Regions from separate parts of the Nonlabens sp. YIK11 genome, predicted to be linked through region 2. Evidence: riboswitches for the same ligand, from Rfam matches in the RefSeq annotation. Region 2 holds a riboswitch; the other holds the start of a gene.
The links. Region 2 has a riboswitch for S-adenosylmethionine ahead of AAU57_RS00525 (O-acetylhomoserine aminocarboxypropyltransferase/cysteine synthase family protein). Riboswitches for the same ligand answer to the same signal wherever they lie in the genome.
Positions count from the first base shown of each region.

Region 1 (11,426 bases), 2.1 Mb from region 2:
TGAGAAATCCTAATCCTCAACAGCGATCAGGGAATCTTCCATTTCCAGTACTTCATCGGTTTCATGAGAAACCGATATTGAGTCTTTAAGAGCCGTGAAGTTTTTCAAACGTTCTACATCATCTTCCTCACCGGTGAAATATGGGAACACATCCATAATAGGTGATTCTGCAACGGCTGTAATCGTATATTCTCCCATTGTATCTGCCATGGCGCTTACGGTATTTTCATACGCTTCTTTCACGTCGTTGGCTTGTACAAGGAAGTAGATGTTGGTTTTACGCTCCTTGCCACTTTCTTCATCTACAGCGATGAGTGAAATCTTTGATTTGAACCAGCGGTCTGAGTTTTCGAATGGATGGATCTCGGCATAATTAGCCACTTTGATGTTGGTGATTTTGATCTCCTCGTTGTCACTCAAATAAGCCGCCATTTCTTCGGTGATTCTGCTTTCGGCTTCTGTGTAGGATATCGCATCTACCAGAAAAGGCTCTGTTTTCATTTTATGACTGGCCGTGGCTTCATTAAATTTTCTATACTTCACTTTGCACTCGTACCATGTGGCGCTCATAGGATTCTTTTTTGGGACGGCAAATATAGAGCGTCATACCAGCGGGAACCGGCAAATTTGAGGATAGATATTCACAATGACTCGCTACAATTCGTAGTCATTTTAGGGTGAGTCATTTAGAAGCTGGATAGTTTTTTATCGCTTTCGCGGAAGAGAATTAAACCATAACTGCATTACAATTATTCGCAATTCGCAGGATAAGCAGCCTAGAAACTATGCCTCATCTCTTGCGTAGAAGAGGCATTAAGCAACTGATGATAGGTTTTGATCAAATTGAAATCGGCATTGATTTCTTGAGATACGATGATTCCAGAGATACCAGTGTCCAAGATGTTCTTGACATCGTTTGTAGTAATGTTGCCAAAACCTAGTAATGGTGTTTCGGTTAGTAAAGCTTCCGCAATAGCGGTATAACCATTGATCCCTAAGGCATTCGTTTTATCTTCCTTAGCCGTTTGAAATGGTCCTAAGGCGATATAATCCACTTCTTTTTTAATCAAGTTCTCACCATCCTGCAAGGTGTGCGCGCTAGCACCAATGCTTTGCCATGGGAACAAATGTTCTCTCACTAGAGTAGGAGAAGCATCAGTTTTTTCCAGGAATACGCCGTCTGCTTTAATAGTTTCGGCAATCTTGTAATGGCTCGTGATGATGAGTCTGGTCTGGAAATGTGACGTGATGGCCTGTACATCTTTAGCCAACTGTAAAAGCGCTGGTTTCTTGATGTGCTTCATGTCCAATTGTACCAATTCGATTCCAGCACTGCAGGCTTTCTGAATGTTGTCCAGATGAAGTTGCGGCGTTTTGGCGTTTGATATGTAATGAAGTTTTGGAATCATAAATTTTAATCGAATAGGCTGACAGCACTCAGGTTATTGAATTTGCAACTAGAGTGGAAGCAAAGGTTCCCAATTCGCCATGTGTTCTAATTTATGGAACTCTTACCGTTTTAGGTGTATTGAAAACAATGAATGCTATGGTCGTAATCAACAGTAACAAGAGGTACCACGTATTAGAAACCAAATCCAGATAATTGATTAGTTCGTTAGACAAACTCAAGATCATCAACACCTGTGCACCATAGGGCAACAATCCCTGAAAAATACAGGCAAAAATATCCAGAATGGATGCGGTTTTCTTGTTATCCAGATGGTACTCATCATTAATGGTTTTGGCAATGGGACCTGTGATGATGATGGAAACTGTATTGTTTGCAATGGCTAGATTCACGGTGCTGACCAGTGAAGCAATTCCCAATTGCGCCGATTTCTTGCTGGAGATCAGCTTTTTTATTTTGATCAGAATAAAATCAATTCCACCATTTCTCGCCACGAGTGCAGCTAGACCACCGGTAAGTAAGGAAAGTAAGAAGATTTCGGTCATACTGGTAAAGCCTTCATAGGCGATTTTGGTAGATTCCAATATGGTGAAATCACCATAGGCAATCCCCAATAGGGCAGCACTGATGCATCCCAAAAGCAGTGTGATAAACACATTAACGCCCAATACAGAAAGCCCAATTACAAGAAGGTACGGCAAAATTTTAATCACCGAATAATCATAAACGATCGTCTCTGCATTGCCAGACTCTAGATCCAACCCTTGAAATATCAAAATGGCAATGGTGACCAATGCAGCTGGAAGAGCGATCTTAATATTCTCCTTGAATTTATCACTCATCTTACAACCCAAAGATTGGGTCGCAGCGATCGTGGTATCTGATATGACCGAGAGATTATCACCAAACATACTACCGCCCAGCAAGGCGCCGCACAAAATGGCGAGGTCTGCGCTGCTTTTATCGGCAAAGCCTACCACAATAGGCGCCAGCGCGACGATCGCACCTACAGAAGTTCCTGTAGAAACCGATAAAAATGCAGCGATAACAAAGATGCCCACGTAGATATATTGCACGGCAATAAAGTCCAGGCCCAAATTGACAATAGCATCCACGCTACCAGTTGCGTTAGTGATGGCAGCAAAAGCACCGGCCAAGAGATAAATCAAACACATGGTCAAGATCTTATCGTCACCACAACCTTTTAAAAGAGTTTGGATTTTGGATTCGATGGTCTGTCTGAACATCAGGAACGCCACGATAATTCCCGCAATAACAGCTATAGGTGCTGGTAATGCGTAAAAGTCATTTTGAATAATACCAACGCCTAGAAAAGTAAAGACGAAGACAAAAAGCGGTATAAGCGCTGAAAATTTAGGGGTAATCACGGTTTTATGATCCATATCTTGATTTGAGATAAGGGAAACAGCGACCAGCAATAGAAGTATGAGTTAACATTTTTTCCAAAAACTTGGCTTATCCATTTAGCACCTTGCTCGTTATTGCAGGTTGCTATCTCCCTAATGAGATTCTTGATAATTATTTGCGGCGGCAAAACTAAACCATAACATTTTAAAATGAAGCTTTGAGAACCTTATAATATGTTAAGAATTATGAGGAGCAGACCTTGCTTGGTAATCTAGTACAATGACGCCTCTGGTAAGAAATAACAGTGATCGTATGAATAGTAGAGTAGTGGTCACCGTAGTAGATTTTTATAGCGGCAGATTAGATTATCTTTATTTTGGAAAAATGGGATCCCAATGAAAAAGGTTTTGTCAATACTATTTGTTTTTAGTGGGATGGCCTTAGGTGTTGCACAGCATTCTGTTGAGGACATTTCTGGAGCGTATCATATTTCAAGTAATGATCCACATGGAGGTTCTGATATGATTATCTCACCAGATCATCATTTTGCTATCGCATTTTTTGGAGGTGTGCTCAAAGGAACTTGGCAAAAAGTAGGAGACCATTATCTATTCACCTATCATAAGGAACCTAAAGTGGTATTGTACGCTCGCTATAATTCGAGTATTCAGGATTCGGTTAAAGTTCGTGTTGGGCTTGACGCCAATAGAGGTTTTGCGATACGTTTCAATGGTTCTGAAAATGATGCCTTTACGGCTATATTTAATGAAGCCGCCAATTGCTTTACGTATCCTTATATCTACTCGCAACGCAATGCCATTGAGCAAATAGAAATCTATCAGCAGGATTTGAGAACATATGTCGAGAGCGAAATCACAAACTCTAAGAACTATATCTTTAGTTTTAAACCAAACGCTACGTATAATGAGTTATTGCTCACAGGTTTACCAAAAGGCTATTCTCAAGGTGGAACCTTTCAAGCAAGGTTCATGGAAGGTCAATTATTTATGGAAGATCAAGGTGGCATTCCAAAGCGATCCGAGTATAAAGACATCAATGCAGAAGATCTCGAATTCTTTGAACAGTATTTCAAGAATGAGATATTTCCAGAAGTTCTGGATTCAAATAATGAACAGTTCCCGTATGCTGAGAATCCTACAGATCAAGATTTAGTACCATTTATTAGAATTAGGCCTAAGATGATGCCTGTAAATACTATAGTTATGAATCCGGGAAGTTTGTTTTATTCGATTTGTGAAGATTAAAAAGAATTCGATATTTGAACCATAATGTATATTATGTCAAATAGAATATTTGAGAACTAAGTAGACTTGTTCTCGTTTTGATTACTTCTTAGAATCGTTGGTTGGTACCACTCTTCCTTGATATTGCATGACCGTTCTGGTGGTACTTCTTACGTAAACTGTTGCTTTACCATTAGCAAATACAACGACGTCCACATCATAATTTTCGGTTTTGTCATTGGCATCAAATTCAATCTCGTATTTGTATGCCTCATTATCTGCCGTGTAGAGATAATCTTCAGGCGCCTGTTCAAAATTGATACCACTGTCTTGCGGATTGTTATAACCAGCACCTTGACGACGCTCTCCAAAAAACGGTAAACTGGCTTTCACCATATCTGGATGAATTTCTAGAAAATAAGAATCACCGCTAAGATCTATCCTGTTAGCTGTGTTTCCCGTATTACGCATCAATTGTTGAATCACTTGTTGGGATGCATACGTATTCAAGGGATAAGCCGCATCCATCTCAATGCGCAACGTATCACCATTAACCACTTTATTGGTCAACGCCTCAAATTCTGCTGGGCTTCCCGTTTTTTGAACGCTGCAGGCAGTAATGCTTAAAATTGCGATAAGTAACAACACACATTTACTATATATAGGACGATACATTTTCATAACAAAGATATTTGAAAGTTAAGCTACCATAATAATGCCAAGCTTCTTGGTAAAATCCTATTAAAAAAGCCATAAGCTTCAGACAACCTTTCGCGTGTATTTTCAGATAAAGACCTTCTACCCTTTTTAAAACATTTACTCGGAACATGGAAAAACCATCAAAACTTCATTTTTTGTAGTGTTATGGATATGGAGTTCGCTTTCGCGAAAGCGTAACTATCTTTTACCTATCTACTAGGTACATATCTCGAATTAGTATTAAGACTTTTTAAGATTTTTAACCGTTCGTCGATAAAATTTAACGACAATCGTAATATTTATCAGATTAAAGTGGTCTATAACCGCGGTTCTTCTATATTAGCCTCTTAAACCAATCAACCCATATCACACCAATTCCCCTTGATCAATTTGTAATTAATTTATATAGGAAGCTATTTTATGAAAAAAAACTACGTAAGTAACTTACTGCCAACACCATGGCTGTTGTTCCTGCTGCTGTTCCTGCCCATGCTACACGCACAGGCACAGTGTCCAACGGTGACCGCTTCACCTCAAGTGATTTGTGATGCCTTTGGACTGACTTTTCAAGACTTAAATGCATTTGCCAATCCTGGCGCCAATCCTATAAGGTGGTATGCTAATCCTACTGGTGGATCGCCCATACCACCATCCCAACTCGTGCGACAAGGCACTTATTATGCGGGTGACACCACAGGAAATTGTGGTACTCGTGATGAGCTGGTCGTAGATTTTACGGTAGATCCCAGCGGCCAAAGTCTAGAAGCCATTTTTTGTGATAACGAGAATCCCACTATTCAATCCTATATCAATCAGGCGCTTGCTCCTAATGTCCCTACTGGAGGATCCGTAGAAATCTATTCAGATTTTGCACTAACAGATCAACGCCAGCCAGCAGAGGCCTTACCAAGAAATGCAAATTACTTTATCGTATTTGTGGACAACGCAGGCTGTAGAAGTCAGATAGAATCTGGTAGTATCGCCGTCTTTGATTCACCAGCTGCTCCTAGTCCACCAACCACTCAAGATTTTTGTTCTGATACTGCACCTACTGTAGCAGACCTTGATCCAGGAACGACCAATAACTTCAACTGGTATAGTGAGGTGGATAGTGATAACAGTCCAATACCACCATCCTTGTCTCCTACTACTTTGTTGATTGATGGAGAAACCTACTACGTACAAGCAGACAATTTCTTTTGTGAGAGTGAAGCTGTGGCAGTTACCGTTCGCATTGCAGAGCCACCTGTTCCAGGTGTAGGAACGACCCAGCAATACTGTATCGATAACCTACCTCAAGATGATTTTGATCTTTTTCCGTTATTGACAGGGAATCCAGATACCACAGGTACTTGGGAAGGCCCTACAACCATTACTAATGGTAATACGGGAACCACTAATATTAGTGCATTGACACCTGGATCCTATAACTATGTGTACACGGTTCCTGGTACTGATCCATGTCCAGATCAAACAGCGACTATTACCATTGTCGTTAATGAAATTTTATCTTCTGGTGTTGCTTCTGGCTTGAGTCCGTTGACTTTTTGTGAGTCACAGGCGCCGACGGCCTATGATTTATTCCAATTGATTGATGATGAAGATGCAGGTGGTAGATGGACCCAAGGAACGACCAGCTCTGATCCAACGGTCTCCTCTACTTTTGATTTTACAACCTTGGCAGTTGGTTCCTATAATTTTACGTACAGTCAGAATTTGGATCCAAATCCTTGCCCTGAAGATAACACGACGGTACAGGTAATTATTTTGGAAGATCCCAATGCAGGAACTGCTGTCCCTGCAGAAATTTGTGAGAACGAGATCGACCAGAATTCTCCTTTTAATTTATTTGATGCTTTAGATGGTTCTCAAGATAACAACAATGGCACCTGGACTGATGCGTCAAACACAACGGTAGCCAACAGTATCGACATCACTGGCTTTGCTGTGGAAGGAAGCCCTTACGTGTTTACCTATACCATCGACAATGGTTCTTGTACCGATAGTGAGTCGATTAGCATCGTTATCCAACCAGCACCAGAATCTGGTAACTATATAGGAACTCCATTTGAGGTTTGTGAAGACGCGGCTGCAGGAAGTTCGCCGTTTGATCTGTTCTCATTATTGGATGGCACGCAAGACACGAATGGTACTTGGTTTGCAGGATCCAATTCAAGTGGTACGGCAGTAACCAACCCCATTGATTTAACCACTCTGGGAACTGGTAGTTTTGACTTTACCTATACCGTACCAGCCATAGGTAACTGTACGGATGACGATGTAACAGTCACCGTGATCATCACAGAGCTGCCTGAAGCAGGAACTCCTACTCCATTTGAAGTTTGTGAAACAGACGCAGCTGCAGTCTCTCCGCTTGATTTATTCAATCAACTAACTGGTGAAGATGCAGGTGGCGATTGGTCAGACGATGATGCGACTGGAGCACTTAATGGCGATAACGTAGACTTGACACTATTAGCGGTAGGTTCCTATAGTTTTACTTATACCATTACTGATGCTAGTTGTACGGCAACATCCACAGTTACCGTTACGGTTACTGATCCGCCAGAGGCTGGTACAGGAACTGACTTTGAGATTTGTTTGGAAGATGTTACCGCTGGTCAACAGTTGGATCTCTTCAATCAGTTAGCAGGTAATGATACCAATGGTACCTGGAATGATGATGATGCCACTGGTGCCTTAACTAACAATATCCTTGACTTGAGCGCCTTATCACAAGGTTCCTATAATTTTACCTACACGGTTACAGGTATAGGAAGTTGTGTTGACGATTCTGAAACCATTACGGTCACCATAAATGATATCGCAGCGCCTGTGGCTCCAGCTACACAGGAGTTTTGTGATCAAGCCACCGTATCGGATCTCAGCGCCACAGGTACTATTATTCAATGGTATAGCGATGCCGAATTGACCAATTTGGTTGCTTCAACAGATGCTTTACAGGATGGTGAAGACTACTACGCTACTCAGACAGATTCAGTAACCAACTGTGAATCATCTGTTTCTACTGCAGTGACCGTTACCATCAATCAAACTCCCAATGCAGGAGTTGCTGCACCTATCACGGTTTGTAGCGATAATAGCGCTGTAGATCTATTTACAGCATTGGATGGCACTCAGGATGCTGGAGGAACTTGGGTGGACACGGATGGATCTGGAGCTTTAACTGGCTCTACTTTTGACGCTAGCGCCGTCGCTCCTGGAACCTACACTTTTGAGTACACCATTACCGGTACAGCACCATGTGGTAATAGTTCCACACTCACAACAGTAACGGTTCAAAATCCAGTTAGTGCAGGAACGAGTACCAGCATTGATTTTTGTTCTGATAATGCCTCAGTAGATTTATTTAGTCTATTGGGCGCAGCAGATGCTGGCGGAACTTGGTCACCTGCCTTAACCAGTAACACCGGTGTTTTTGATCCAGCCGTTGATCCAGCTGGCACCTATACCTATACCGTAATGAATGGTTGTAACACATCCAGTGCTACAGTTGAAGTTACTGTAACCGCTGCTCCAGATGCGGGCACGAGTTCCACCATCATGATTTGTAAAATTGATGCACCATTTGATTTGACTGCTAGCCTAGGTGGCACGCCGGACACCAATGGCGTTTGGTCTCCACAATTGGCAAACGGCGGAAATATTTTTGACCCTGCCGTGGATACAGCTGGAATTTATACGTACACTGTTGCGGCTACGTCTCCATGTAGTACGGATGCCGTATCGCAGGTGGACGTCATGATTGAAGAAACAGCGCCTCCAACAGTGACATCAGCGAGTTTGACATTTTGTGCTAGCGAGATGCCTATGGTAATGGATCTAGATGCAGCGGTTACCGGTGAAACGATCACATGGTACGATTCTGTAGATGCCACCACACCGTTGTCAGATGATACATTACTTGTAGATGGTGCGACTTATTTTGCTACCCAAACCAGTAATACGGGTTGTGAATCAGATCAACGAGTACAAGTTAGTGCCATTATAAATGATGCTCCTACTCCAACACTGACTGCAGATGGAGGCTCGTTTTGTGTAAATGACAATCCGACGTTGTTGGACTTGACTCGCAACATTAATGAATATGATGCTACTGCAAACAACATCCAATGGTATGCAGAAGCAAACGGCACGTCACCGTTATCCTTATCCACCTTATTGTCTCGAGATACGACTTATTATGCGGTGATTGTTGATCCTGCTTCTGCTTGTGAGAGCAGTGTGCGACTAGCCGTTACTCCAGATCTTACAGCGTGTGGTGACGTCGTTGTACCTGATGGCTTCTCTCCTAACAATGATGGCGTCAATGATACTTTTGATATTGATAATCTTGGATTCTTGTATCCAAACTTCGAAATGGAGATTTATAACAGAAACGGAATACTGGTCTATAAAGGTGTGGATAGCACACCAAGATTTGACGGTACCTCTAATCAAGATGCCTTATTTAGCAACGGTCAATTGCCGGTAGGTGTTTATTTCTACATCTTGAAATTCAATGACGGTAGCACTAAACCTAGACAAGGAAGATTATACATAAGTAGATAGAAGCCAGAAAGATGACACACATGAAAAACAACTATACAATCGGTCTGTTCCTAGCTTTTACCTTAGGTATGCTTTGTAAGGCCACTGCACAACAGGATCCACAGTTCACGCAATACATGTACAATCAAAAGATCATCAATCCTGCTTATGCCACTGGCAACCAGCAGGAGATCAATTTGGGAGCTTTGTACAGATCTCAATGGGCAGGCATTGAAGGAGCGCCTAAAACGGCTTCCTTTTTTGTTCATTATCCAGTAAATGATCGCATCGAACTGGGCTTATCCTTTACCAATGATGATATTGGTAACGTAGTTACTGAGAATAATATCTATGCAGACTTTGCGTACATACTACCTGTTTCTGAACAAGGGAAATTATCCCTTGGTTTAAAAGCTGGAGTGACATTATTTGATGCAAATTTTGATGGCTTCACCCTACAATCTGGTGGTACGGATACTGATATTGCCTTTAGGGATAACATCAATCAGACATTCCCTAATGTTGGTGCTGGAGCTTTCTATTATACCGATAGGTTTTATGCAGGATTATCGGCTCCAAATTTATTGACCACTACACACCTAGAAAATGATAATGGTGTACAGTCAACAGGAGTTCAGGATATTCATTTATTCTTGACCAGTGGTTACGTGATGGACCTCAATGACGAAATAAAACTAAAGCCAGCCTTCTTACTACGAGGTGTAAAAGGAGCACCGTTAACACTAGACCTGACGGCTAATGTGTTGTTTAATGAAAAATTTGAAGCTGGTGTAGCCTATAGATTTGGAGATGCGGTTTCTGGACTGGTCAATTATAGAATAGCGCCCAACTTGAGAGTTGGTTATGCCTATGATTATACTGTAAACAATCTAGGGAATTACAATACAGGTTCCCACGAGATCATGCTACTCTTTAATATACAATCAAAAGTTTGGGACAGAGGTTTTGACCGTTCCCCAAGATTCTTTTAATAAGACACCGAGACATTATGAGATTACGAATTACAATTCTGCTCATGGGGCTATGCACCTCATTTTGCGCCCAAGCACAAGAGCTAAGCTTGAAGCAAACCAATAGGCTTTATAAAAATCAAGCCTATGTTGAAGCCATCAAAAATTACGAAAACCTAAAGCCTACCACTGAGGTACTTAAAAAATTAGGGGATTGTTATTACTATGTTGGTGACATGGATAAAGCAGCTTTTACTTATTCCAAAGTAGAAGATAAAGGTGGCGTTATAGAAGACTATGATCGTATTTATAGATATGCACAGTCACTCATGGCAATCAAGGATTATGACAAAGCAGATAGCTATATGCTTTATTATCAAGGTCAATCGTGGAATACCAGAGAATTCCTTAAAGATCTTGAGTTAAGCACGCCGCACACTTTCAATGTTAGGCCTATGGCAAACAATGGTTCCAATAGCGATTTTGGGATGTCTTTTATGGGTAATGATAAAGTAGTCTTTGCGTCTTCTAGAAATAAGGAGCGTCCCATTTATGCCTGGAACGGACTGCCCTATTTGGATTTATACACGGCAACTTTAGATCGCAACGGTTCCTTGAAATCTGTTGAAGCTTTTGAGGCCGTCAACACAGATTTACATGAAAGCAATGCTGTATTTAACCAAGCTGGTACGGTTATGTATTTCAATAGAAATAATGAGGAACGCGTCAAGGTAGACGGTATGCCTGTTTCCAATATGCAGATTTTTAGAGCAGAATTGGTTGACGGTCAATGGACCAATATTACTTCGTTGCCATTTAACGATGAGACCTATAGCAATCAACATCCTTCTTTGAGCAAAGACGGTTCTACCTTATACTATTCCAGCAACATGCCTGGTGGTTATGGAGAGTTTGATATTTACAAAGTGGACATTCTTGGTAATGGAACCTATGGCGAACCAGTCAATTTAGGCGAGGATATCAATACCCAACACCTGGATCAATTTCCATACATCAGTGGCACTAATACTTTGTATTATGCGACCAACGGTAAACCTGGATTAGGTGGTCTGGATATTCATAGAAGTGATATGGTAAATGGTACTTTTGAAAAACCTATCAATTTAGGATCTACCATCAATAGTTCAAGAGACGACTTTGCCTATATCGTTGATGAGAACCTGG
Region 1 is NZ_LBMJ01000001.1:2,215,437-2,226,862, reverse strand. It holds gene AAU57_RS09980 (class I SAM-dependent methyltransferase) at 1-13, shown strand, start outside; gene AAU57_RS09975 (DUF4494 domain-containing protein) at 10-570, opposite strand; gene AAU57_RS09970 (thiamine phosphate synthase) at 777-1,409, opposite strand; gene AAU57_RS09965 (Na+/H+ antiporter NhaC family protein) at 1,501-2,811, opposite strand; SAM-I-IV-variant riboswitch at 2,856-2,952, opposite strand; gene AAU57_RS09960 (hypothetical protein) at 3,172-4,041, shown strand; gene AAU57_RS09955 (DUF4251 domain-containing protein) at 4,123-4,701, opposite strand; gene AAU57_RS09950 (gliding motility-associated C-terminal domain-containing protein) at 5,140-9,291, shown strand; gene AAU57_RS09945 (type IX secretion system membrane protein PorP/SprF) at 9,312-10,262, shown strand; gene AAU57_RS09940 (OmpA family protein) at 10,280-11,426, shown strand, end outside.
Region 1: linked by a shared signal. The riboswitch ahead of AAU57_RS09965 (Na+/H+ antiporter NhaC family protein) and the one ahead of AAU57_RS00525 (O-acetylhomoserine aminocarboxypropyltransferase/cysteine synthase family protein) in region 2 are both predicted to bind S-adenosylmethionine.

Region 2 (11,426 bases):
CTGAATTGTTGTTCCGTTTTCGCGAAAGCGGACTCTTCATAATCCACCAGATCCATTTTATTTACCGCAATGATCAAATGGCTGGTCTTCAGCAAATGGTTGATATAAAAGTGGCGGAAGGTCTGCTCCACAACGCCTTTTCTAGCATCGATCAATATAATGCTGGCCTTACTGGTACTGGCGCCCGTGATCATGTTGCGCGTGTATTCCACATGACCAGGCGAGTCTGCAATGATGTAACTGCGGTCTGGTGTCGAGAAATAAATGTGCGCCACGTCTATGGTTATTCCTTGCTCACGCTCTGCCACAAGACCATCAGTAGCCAGTGATAGGTCTAGGTAATCGTAGCCTTTCTTCTCACTGCTCTTTTTAATGGCTTCCAGTTTGTCTGTAGGCAGCGATTGCGTGTCGTACAACAAACGGCCTATCAAGGTGCTTTTCCCATCATCTACGCTACCTGCGGTAGCTATCTTCAATACATCCATTTAAAAATATCCTTGTTGCTTGCGTGTTTCCATGGCAGCCTCGCTGCGCTTGTCGTCAATACGTGCGCCACGTTCTGAAATGGTACTGCCGCTTATCTCTTCAATAACCGTATCAATATCTATTGCTGTACTTGCGACCGCTGCGGTACACGACATGTCGCCTACGGTTCTAAATCGCACCCATCGAATTGCCACCTCTTCATGATCGTCGCGATACACATGAGGTGAATCGCTCCAGATCAAACCGTCACGCTCAAAAACAGATCGCTCGTGCGCATAATAAATCGATGGTATTTCTATTTTTTCGCTTCTTATATAGTTCCAAACGTCCAGCTCTGTCCAGTTGGAAATAGGAAAACAACGCACATTCTGACCTAGCTCGATCATACCATTGAGCAAATCAAAAAGTTCAGGTCGCTGGTTTTTTTCATCCCATTCACCAAAATCGTTGCGTACGGAGAAGATGCGCTCCTTGGCACGTGCCTTTTCCTCGTCACGTCTGGCGCCGCCCATGCAGGCGTCAAACCCATGTTCTTCAATCGCATCCAGCAACGTTTGTGTCTGCAGTTGATTGCGACTGGAATAACGACCGGTTTCTTCCTTGACGATTCCTGCATCGATATTGTCCTGCACATGAGCCACGATCAGATCTAAATCATATTTGGCCACCAATTCATCTCTAAAGTCAATGGTTTCGGGAAAGTTGTGACCAGTATCTACATGCAATAATGGAAACGGAATCCTAGCCGGAAAAAAGGCCTTTCTGGCAAGATGCAACAGTGTGATACTGTCCTTACCGCCAGAAAACAATAGCACCGGTTTCTCAAACTGCGCGACGACCTCGCGTATGATATAAATCGCCTCTGCCTCTAGTGCATTAAGTGGTAAAACTTTAGGCATGGAGACCGCATTCACGGTTCGCTTCGACTTTTGTAGGGTCAAAATATCTGTGCTCATTCTGTAATTGGTATTGTTGCAAGTAATCGTCCAGCTGCGCATCACTGTAGTGATAAAATGGTGCTACCTTCAATATGCCGTCCTTGCTATAGGACAGTACATCTATGGAGTCCCTAAAACTGGTCTGTCCCGCGCGCAGGTTGGTAAACCAGACATCCGGCCGAAACTGTTCCATAGCTCGCTGGAATGGTTCTAGTTTGACTTGCTGGGTGAACTCTGCATGTTTTGGATCATCTACGGTAGGCAAGCCCATCACTTCATTTCTATACGCGACGGTTTGTTTTGGTACAAAGGTGGTCACATCCAGTTTTAAAGTATCGATCACATAAATAGCATGTCTGTAGGTTTGTGGCGTATTGTATCCTGTATCGCACCAGATGACCGGTACAGTAGCATCTACGTTTGACACGGCGTGCAATATCGCAACCTCGTAGGGTCTAAAGTTGGTAGTAACTACTGGTTTATGCGCCTGTTTTAATATAGTTGCAATGATTTCGCTGGGTTCCGCTTTCGCGAAAGCGGAATTATATTCTTGATAATTGCTTTGATCTATCATGGTCGTCTGCCAAATTTTATGCGGTTCCATACGCGCTCGTGAGCGACATACAGCACCATTTTAGTGATCAATTCTACACCACCGATGGCAAAAGCCGTGCGCACCTGACCTGTCAAGATCCATGAAATCAATATGGTATCCATCGTCCCAACAACACGCCAGGTGATGGATTTGATCACGCTGCGCATGGTAGAATCCTGCGACATAGCTGCACTAACATCCTGTATTTGTTCTTGCTTGCGCGAGGTGTATAAAAACTGATCTAAAATCATAAACCGATTTGAGCTACAAATAAACAACATAATGTTTAAACCCTATATAGTTACTAGGGTAATAATGATAGTTTGAGATCGTGGAGCAATCAGTTTAATTACCGATCAAGTCGGCGAGAGTTTGGTTTTCAAGTATTTCTAAGGTATTGTCACGCACCTTGAGCATTAATCGATTGACGGTACACGCGTCCTCGTCAGGACAGTCCTCACATTTTTCATAATAATTGAGGCTTACACAAGGTAACATCGCAATGGGTCCTTCAAGAATACGGTGTACCGTGGACATCCTGATCTGTGCTGGTGGCTGCAGCAAATAATAGCCACCACCTTTTCCCTTACGACTGCCCAGGATGGAATTTTTACGAAGTTCTAAAAGAATCGCTTCAAGAAATTTATGCGGTATATTTTCTGCCTGTGCGATAGTAGCGATCGCAAAAGTGGTCTGACTTGAATTCCTGGCCAAAAACGATAAGGCCTTAATTCCATATTTTGTCTTTCTGGAAAGCATCCCGTAAAACTAATGGATTTACAACTCATTATAGATAGTATATTTGAATCGTATATTTGTAGGAAATTACCGCATTTTCCTACTTGGAAATAATATCTAAATTTGTAGCGCATTTCAGATAACATGGTCATTATGATCAGCATCGTTTGATAATGATTATTTATGATTATAGCCTCAAAACCTGCTAATGAAAAAGAACGCCTCAACTCGTTGCGACGTCTTAAGATCCTAGATACTATATCTGAGGATCAATACGATAACATTACAGAACTAGCGGCTTTTGTTTGCGGCACCAAGAATGCCGTAATATCTCTTATCGACGAGGATCGACAGTGGTTCAAGTCCAAAGTGGGCATCAATGTATGTGAAACAGATAGAGATATTAGCTTTTGCTCCCATACGATCAACCGGCCAGATGAGATTCTGGAAATCCCGGATACCACCAAGGACGAACGATTTATAGGAAACCCGTTAGTCACTCATCCTGAAACTCCAACGATCTTTTATGCAGGTGTTCCCATATTAAGTGTTGATGGCTATGCCATAGGAACCTTATGTGTTCTACATGATGAACCCAAAGAACTTACCAGCAGCCAACGTAAAGCTTTGAAAAACCTCGCCCGACAGGTAGAGCAGCTTTTTAAATTACATGTGGCCAATCAAGCACTGGAAATTTCACAGAAACATCTTCAAAAGCATAACACGCTTTTAAAGGACTTTGCCGCTACGGTTTCTCATGATATGAAAATGCCGCTAGCTAATCTGATTGTAACTTCAGACATATTAAATAAGAAATACAGTGCTTTAATTGACGATGATGGAAGACAGTATTTAGGATACCTCAAAAAATCATCGTTGTCATTAAGTGATTATATCACAAATATTCTTTCGCATTACGAGAGCTCGTCACATGATATTGAAGATCGCACCACCTTCAATTTAAACGACGTGCTGGAAGACATCGTGGAATTGATCAATATCAAACATCACTGTGAAATCAACTTACCTGAAGTAAATCACACGATTTACTGCAATCAAGTAGCGCTGGAACAAATCTTCCTCAATTTGATAAGCAATAGTATCAAATACAACGACAAGGAAGAAACTATCATAAACCTAGAGGCTGATATTCACTCGAGCCATTATGAGTTTAGGATTATCGATAACGGTATAGGGATTCCGCAAGATAAAATATCCTACATCTTTGAACTATTCAATACCGTAGGAGAATATGACCGCGATGGCAATCAAGGCCACGGCATAGGATTATCTACCGTTAAGCAATTGGTTGAAAGCCTAGGCGGCAGCATTACAGCAAAATCCGAATTGGGAGTTTCGACCACATTTACATTTACTATTGAGCGCTAACAACTAGTTCACACAAAATTGTGGAACTGGCTGTTGCTTCAAGGATCTACCTATCTTAATGATATCAGACAACAAACCACGTGCGGTCACTTCGCGACCAGCACCAGCGCCTTTGATGACTAGCGGCTCCTTGGCGTAGCTTTCAGAATAGATCTCAAAAAAACCATCGCTACCTTGTAATTGTCCTGCAGGCGAATCTTTGGAAACGGCTTGAAGGGATACCGTCAAGGTCTGGTTTCTTACATCCAGCTGCCCCAAGTGTCGCAACACCTCATTAGGTTTAAGGTCATTTTTGCGCTGCTGCATCTGTTCGTCCAGCGATGACAGCTCTGTTAAAAACTGATTTAGAGAATAGGTCTGTAGCTGCGGTACTACTAGATTTTCTACATCAATGTCTTCAAACTCGAGTTTTAATCCGGCTTCACGGGCGAGGACCAAAAGTTTACGCGCCACGTCATTACCCGACAAGTCTTCTCTGGGATCAGGTTCTGTATAGCCATTTTGAAGCGCATCCTTTACCACTTGGGAAAATGGTACATCTTCTTGTGAATACCTATTGAAAATATATCCCAACGAACCTGAAAAAACACCATTGATAGCAAAGATCTGCTCACCACTGTGATACAAATCTCTGACCGTTTGAACGATAGGTAACCCTGCACCTACATTGGTTTCATACTCAAATTTTAGGTTTTGACTGTTCAATACCACACGTAATTGATCATAAAAATCCTGCGATAAGGTATTAGCAATCTTATTTGCAGTAACTATGTGAAATCCTTGTCCAGCAATCTCTGGATAAAATTTAGAAAGTTCTTTACTGGCAGTAGCGTCTATAGCTATTTTAGGAACCTGATAGTCTTCAGAAAATTCGTAGAAGCTTTTCTCTTCCCTAACCTGAGAATGCTTTGCAAATTCATTTTTCCAATCTGCGGTAATTCCTCTTGATGTAGTGTAAACCCTGCGAGAGTTGGCCAGACCTACAATGCGCAATTCCAAGTGCTGTTGTTTTTTAAAAAATTCATGGCTTTCAAGAACTTGTTGTATGAGCTTACTGCCCACATTTCCTAAGCCGAAAATATAGAGGTGTATTGTTTTCATGTTGATTTTTTTTATTGGTTTCCCAATGGCGATCATGCCCTAACTGGCATCGACTTCCTTTAAATGGTGCCTCAGGATTTCGGAAACTATAGATTTGACCTGGTCATGTTCCATTAAAAAGGCATCGTGACCGTGCAAGCTTTGAATCTCATGGTATCTTATTTCGTGAGACTCCTTGAGTAATGCAAACGTGTCGCGATCTTCCTGTGCTACAAAAAACCCATCGCTGTCTACGGCAATCAATTCAATGGATGTGGTGGATCGCCCTATCATTTCTTCAATGGAATTATCATAGCGAGCAGCAGCATCTGTACTGGCTAGCAGGTGATTCAATAATCGATATGCGGGTAAGCTAAATCTTTGATCCAAGGCTTTTCCATGATAATCCAACCAGTTGTTCACTGCAAATGAGCCTGCCACTTTTTTACGGTGAAATTTACTGGTCAATCCTTGTGGCGACCTATAAAAAGTCATCGCGTGCTGTCTGGCGACTTCCAGCGGTGCACTGGATGTATTGAGAATGGAGTCCTGTACGTGGCAACAAGCCACGAGCCAGTCCGTTGCCTTCCAGTCTGCGGCAATAGGTATGATGGTTCTAAATAGCTTTGGTTCTATGGCGATCATTTCCCACAATAACGCGCCGCCTATGCTGCCACCTATACCTATGTCGATGGTATGGATGTTTAAGCTTTGTATCGCTTTCGCGAAAGCGAGACCTACATCTGCCAGACACCATTCTTGATAGTTATAGATCAATCGATCCACATCACCATCATAACCATTACCAGGAATATCAAAAGCCAGTAATGTGAAACGGTCCGTGTCTAGCGTCTTTCCAGCGCCCACAAGAGGTTCCCACCATAGATGAATACCGGAGTTTCCCGTCAAGGCGTGATTGACCAGAATAATGGGCGCGGTATGCAACTCACGCCCAAAAACCTGGTACGAAACACTAATATCCTGGACTTTACCTGATCTAAGCTTTAGGTCTGGAATAGATATGTATTGCAGCTTTTTTGACATTTAGGCCGTCACCGTGGATTTGATGCTCTTGAAAGCGTTAAGCAAATCAGACTTCAAATCTTCAAGATCTTCAAGTCCTACAGACAATCTGATCAAGTCCTTAGTCACACCAGTGCTCAATTGATCTTCATCTTTAAGTTGCTGGTGCGTAGTACTTGCTGGGTGAATGATGAGAGATTTTGTATCGCCTATATTAGCTAGCAACGAGAATACCTTGGCGCTATCCACCACTTTTTTGGCACTTTCATAGCCACCTTTAACACCAAATGTGACGATACCGCTTTGACCTTTTGGCAAGTATTCTTGAGCAAGATCGTAGTAATCGCTGGACTCGAGTCCTGGATAATTTACCCAAGCCACATCGTCTTGCTCTTTAAGCCAAGTTGCCAGTTCCAGCGCACTTTTACTATGTTGTTTGATACGCAGTTGCAAGGTTTCCAATCCTTGGATGATTTGCCATGCGTTGAATGGTGAGATAGCGCCACCTAGATCACGCAGGCCTTCTATTCTTACCTTGGCGATAAACGCCGCAGCTTCTAGGGCCTCGCTATAAACGAGCCCATGATAACCGGCAGACGGCTCTGTAAATTCTGGGAACTTACCGTTAGTCCAGTCAAAGGTTCCTGCATCAATGATGATACCACCTAGAGCGGTACCGTTACCATTGATGTATTTTGTCAAAGAGTGAATAACGATATTAGCACCATGCTCAATAGGATTCAACAAATAAGGCGTTGCGACAGTGTTGTCCACGATTAATGGGACTTTGGCATCCTTGGCCTGAGCGCTTATTTTTTTAAGATCGAGTACATCCAGTTTAGGGTTTCCTAGAGATTCTACAAAAATGGCGCGTGTGTTTTCTTGTCTCGCTTTCGCGAAAGCGTCGTCATCATTAGGATTCACAAATGTAGTTGTGATTCCCAGGCGCGGTAAGGTAACCGAAAGCAAATTGTAGGTACCACCATATAATGAGTTACTAGCAACGATGTGATCACCAGCTCTAAGCAGTGTTAATAAGGTAGTTGAAATAGCTGCGGTTCCAGAAGCTGTAGCTACTGCCGCGATGCCACCTTCCAGTGCAGCGAGGCGTTGTTCCAGCACATCAACGGTTGGGTTATTGAGCCTGGTGTAGATCCAGCCTGGTTCTGACAATGAAAACAGGTTTGCAGCGTGGTCGCTGTTGTTGAATACATAGGCAGTGGATTGATACAATGGCACTGCTCGTGTACCTCCATTCTTTGTTACATCGTGACCGGTGTGTAATGCTTGGGTTGAAAATTTTTGATCTGACATTTTGTTTCTTTTTTAAATTAGAAATTAGATTAATGTCCAGAACCAATAGAAATACAGATTTGCCTCTTTGTTTGCACAAAGCGGAAAAATCAAAAAAGAAACTTGTGGTAGTGTAACCTACTTACATGTGTATCATCTTGTCTCGCGAGATGCGAGCAGAAATTAGCACCTTCATCACTTATGGATCACATAAATGAAGGGTTGCTAAGGAGTCGATGGGTCTGTTCCCTCGTCCTTTCTTGATAATTTCAGTATGGTTATGAACGTGAATGTAAAGATTCAATAAATAAAATGGGGAAAACAAATTTTTCACAGAAAATTTCTGAAAAAACTTGATCTGCCGTGTCAAAATTCAGCTTTTTTAAGCCTCGTATTTATTCCTAATTACCTGACCTACAGTGGTATTTGAGATTTTACTTTCCAGCCAGGAAATAATATCGAGATATAAAAAAGCGCGGCGCTCAAACGGGTGATCTTCATAAATTTTGAGTTTTTCCAACAGCTTTTTAAACGCAGATTTCAAATCTTGTGGGTAAATATTGCCCAAATCCCGTATAAATCTCATGAGCTCTTTTTGCACCTCATGCAAGTCGTTCATCTTGATCAGGAACTTGTAGGTTTCCCTCAAATCTGCCTCGAGGTGTTCGTCTTTTCCAGCTTCATAATGTGCAATGACACTCAAGATTCTGGAAAAACACAGCAAGTCTTCCCGCATGGTCAATGACTTATTATTGATGATTTTTTCAAGGTAATATATGGTTTCAAGATTGTTCCCAGCACCAAAATGCATACTGGCAAACTTGTAATAGAAAACCATTTGATGGTGTTCATCAATCTTGCTTTTGAAAGATTTTAATTCCTTTTCAATCTTAGGAATCAAGAATAGTCCATCACTAAAGCTACCGTCAATAAAATAGGCATTTACCTTATTCAAGTTGAGGTATAAGAACGAGAGCGCGGCCACATTTTCATTGTCCGGGAAATTGCCATCGTTGACGGTTTCTTCAAGTATAGCTAGCCTTTTATCAAATTTTTCCTTTCTTCTCAAAAAGAAAAGTGCCTCCAGTAAATAATTGTTTCCTTTTAGAAAAAACACAGGATTCAGCTGAATCATATTGGGATGTTCATAGAACAGCTCGACCCATTTTGTCGCATACTTATAGCAACTCAAAAAATCCTGCATCAGGAAACCGTACCATAAATAGGCCTTGTACAACCAAAGCTTTTCTCTAAAACCTAAATCTGCGATGTCGTACTTGGGCAATCTTGCATTGAAGTATTCTGTGATTTGCTGGCTTTCTTCCTCGTCTTTGACATAACCTGTTTTGAGTAACAGTCCATAAAGCTGTAGTGAGAGGTTGGACAATTTACTGGTAAGGACATTGGCAGCGCTCAACTCTTTAGCCTGTATGGAAAGCTGGTCTGCGCGATTACTGATGCTTCTAGTGATATACTGTGATTCAATCACCTTTTCTAACTCGACGATTTCATAGGCCAGGTTTTTTTCCTCGTTATTAATGGCGAGTTCCTTGGCTTTATCCAGAATTTTCAATCCTTGATTATACAAGCCCTTGTGATAAAGTATAGAGGCAAAATCAAGCTGTTCCCTTATTTGTGATCGTATGTTTTGGTGCGCTGGATTGAGCTTGAGGCTTATGAGTACTTGTTTGTAAAGGTGTGCCTTTACATTTGCCAGTTGCCTCTTATTGATGTCGGTAGAGCTTAAAATCAGCTTTTCATTGTACGTATTTGCCTTGTCCAAAACGTTGAAAAGATTCAAAAATTTTGAATCTGCATTGACGCCCAATCTACCTACATAGAGCTTGAATTGGCGTTTTTCTGACTTAGTCAAAGACTTAATCAGTACAAATAAAGGGTCTTTTTGGTCCTTTGTCATCAATTAATTACTATTTCAACTTACAGTATTTCAGATATTTAGACATCCTAGATGTGGTTTGAACATCGTAGGTTGGGTTGTTTCGCTTTCGCGAAAGCGAAACACTAAAGATACATTAGTGTAACAATAGTAATATTTAAGTAGCCCAAATGTCAAAAAACAACGTTCAAATCTTTGATACGACTTTAAGAGACGGCGAGCAAGTTCCCGGTTGCAAGCTCAATACTGACCAGAAAGTACGCATCGCACAACGACTGGACGGTCTAGGTGTTGACGTGATCGAGGCTGGTTTCCCGGTATCAAGTCCTGGTGATTTCCAGTCTGTCGTTGAGATTTCAAAAATGGTTCAAAATGCTACCGTTTGCGGACTTACCCGAGCGGTAGAAAACGACATCAAAGTCGCAGCAGATGCTTTGAAGCATGCCGTAAAACCCAGGATACATACAGGAATTGGAACGTCAGATTCCCATATCAAACACAAGTTCAAGGCTTCCAGAGAGCAGATTATTGAGCGCGCCTTTAAGGCCGTAAGCTATGCCAAATCATTTGTGGAAGACGTGGAATTCTATGCAGAAGATGCCGGAAGAACCGATAATGATTATCTCGCCAGAGTTTGCGAGGCCGCCATCAAGGCTGGTGCAACGGTGCTGAACATTCCAGACACGACTGGATATTGCTTGCCTAGTGAGTATGGAGCCAAGATCAAATATCTAAAGGAAAACGTCAAAGGTATTGACAAAGCCATCCTTTCCGTTCACTGTCACAACGACTTGGGACTTGCCACGGCAAACTCTATTGAAGGTGTGATAAACGGTGCCAGACAGATTGAGTGCACCATTAATGGTATAGGCGAACGTGCTGGAAACACAGCGCTGGAAGAAGTCGTTATGGTGCTCAAACAGCATCCATACCTAGACCTAGATACGAATATCGACACACGACAACTGTTTGGAATTAGCCAGTTAGTCAGTGATAGCATGGGCATTTACACACAACCCAATAAAGCCATCGTAGGTGCCAATGCTTTTGCACACAGTTCAGGAATACATCAGGATGGCGTGATTAAAAATCGCGCAACCTATGAGATCATCGATCCTAAGGATGTAGGTGTAACTGAATCTGCCATAGTACTCACCGCACGCTCTGGACGAGCTGCCCTAGCCTACCGCGCTAAGATTGTGGGTTATGAACTTACAAAACTGCAGCTGGATGTGGTGTACTCCAAGTTTTTGGAGTTTGCAGATCGTAAGAAAGAAATCAAGGACGATGACATCCATCAAATCATTGAGAAGAGTCACTTGTACAGAGAGATTATTTCTGCATAATGATATCTATTAAGTATTGATATAGATCTATTTATCACTTTCCCGCTTGCCTGCCGAATAGGTAGGATGGCAGAAAACGAATAAAACCATTCATGAAAAAAACATTATTTGATAAAGTCTGGGACGCCCATGTGGTGGACGCCATCGAGAATGGACCACAGATTTTATACATTGACAAACACTTGATTCACGAGGTGACCAGTCCGCAAGCTTTCAATGAATTGGAAGCCCGTAATATTCCTGTAGCGAGACCTAATCAAATCGTCGCCACGGCAGATCATAATACACCAACCCAAAACCAACATTTACCGGTTAAGGATGAACTATCCAGGAACCAGTTGAGACAATTGACAGAGAATTGTGCAAAAAACAATATCACTCTTTACGAACTAGGCCATAAATACAATGGAATCGTTCATGTTATGGCTCCAGAATTGGGAATTACCCAGCCAGGAATGACGATCGTTTGCGGTGATTCTCATACCTCAACTCATGGTGCTTTTGGCAGTATAGCTTTTGGGATTGGAACCAGTCAGGTAGCACAAGTTTTTGCCAGTCAATGTTTGTTATTGACCAAGCCAAAAAGCCTGCGCGTTACGGTGAACGGTGAGCTTAAAAAAGGAGTTTTGCCTAAGGATGTT
Region 2 is NZ_LBMJ01000001.1:112,568-123,993, forward strand. It holds gene AAU57_RS00485 (sulfate adenylyltransferase subunit 1) at 1-485, opposite strand, end outside; gene cysD (sulfate adenylyltransferase subunit CysD) at 486-1,385, opposite strand; gene AAU57_RS00495 (phosphoadenosine phosphosulfate reductase family protein) at 1,378-1,998, opposite strand; gene AAU57_RS00500 (DUF2061 domain-containing protein) at 1,995-2,270, opposite strand; gene AAU57_RS00505 (RrF2 family transcriptional regulator) at 2,365-2,778, opposite strand; gene AAU57_RS00510 (sensor histidine kinase) at 2,941-4,146, shown strand; gene AAU57_RS00515 (aspartate kinase) at 4,150-5,247, opposite strand; gene AAU57_RS00520 (alpha/beta fold hydrolase) at 5,287-6,270, opposite strand; gene AAU57_RS00525 (O-acetylhomoserine aminocarboxypropyltransferase/cysteine synthase family protein) at 6,271-7,563, opposite strand; SAM riboswitch class I at 7,693-7,812, opposite strand; gene AAU57_RS00530 (hypothetical protein) at 7,925-9,460, opposite strand; gene AAU57_RS00535 (2-isopropylmalate synthase) at 9,610-10,785, shown strand; gene leuC (3-isopropylmalate dehydratase large subunit) at 10,878-11,426, shown strand, end outside.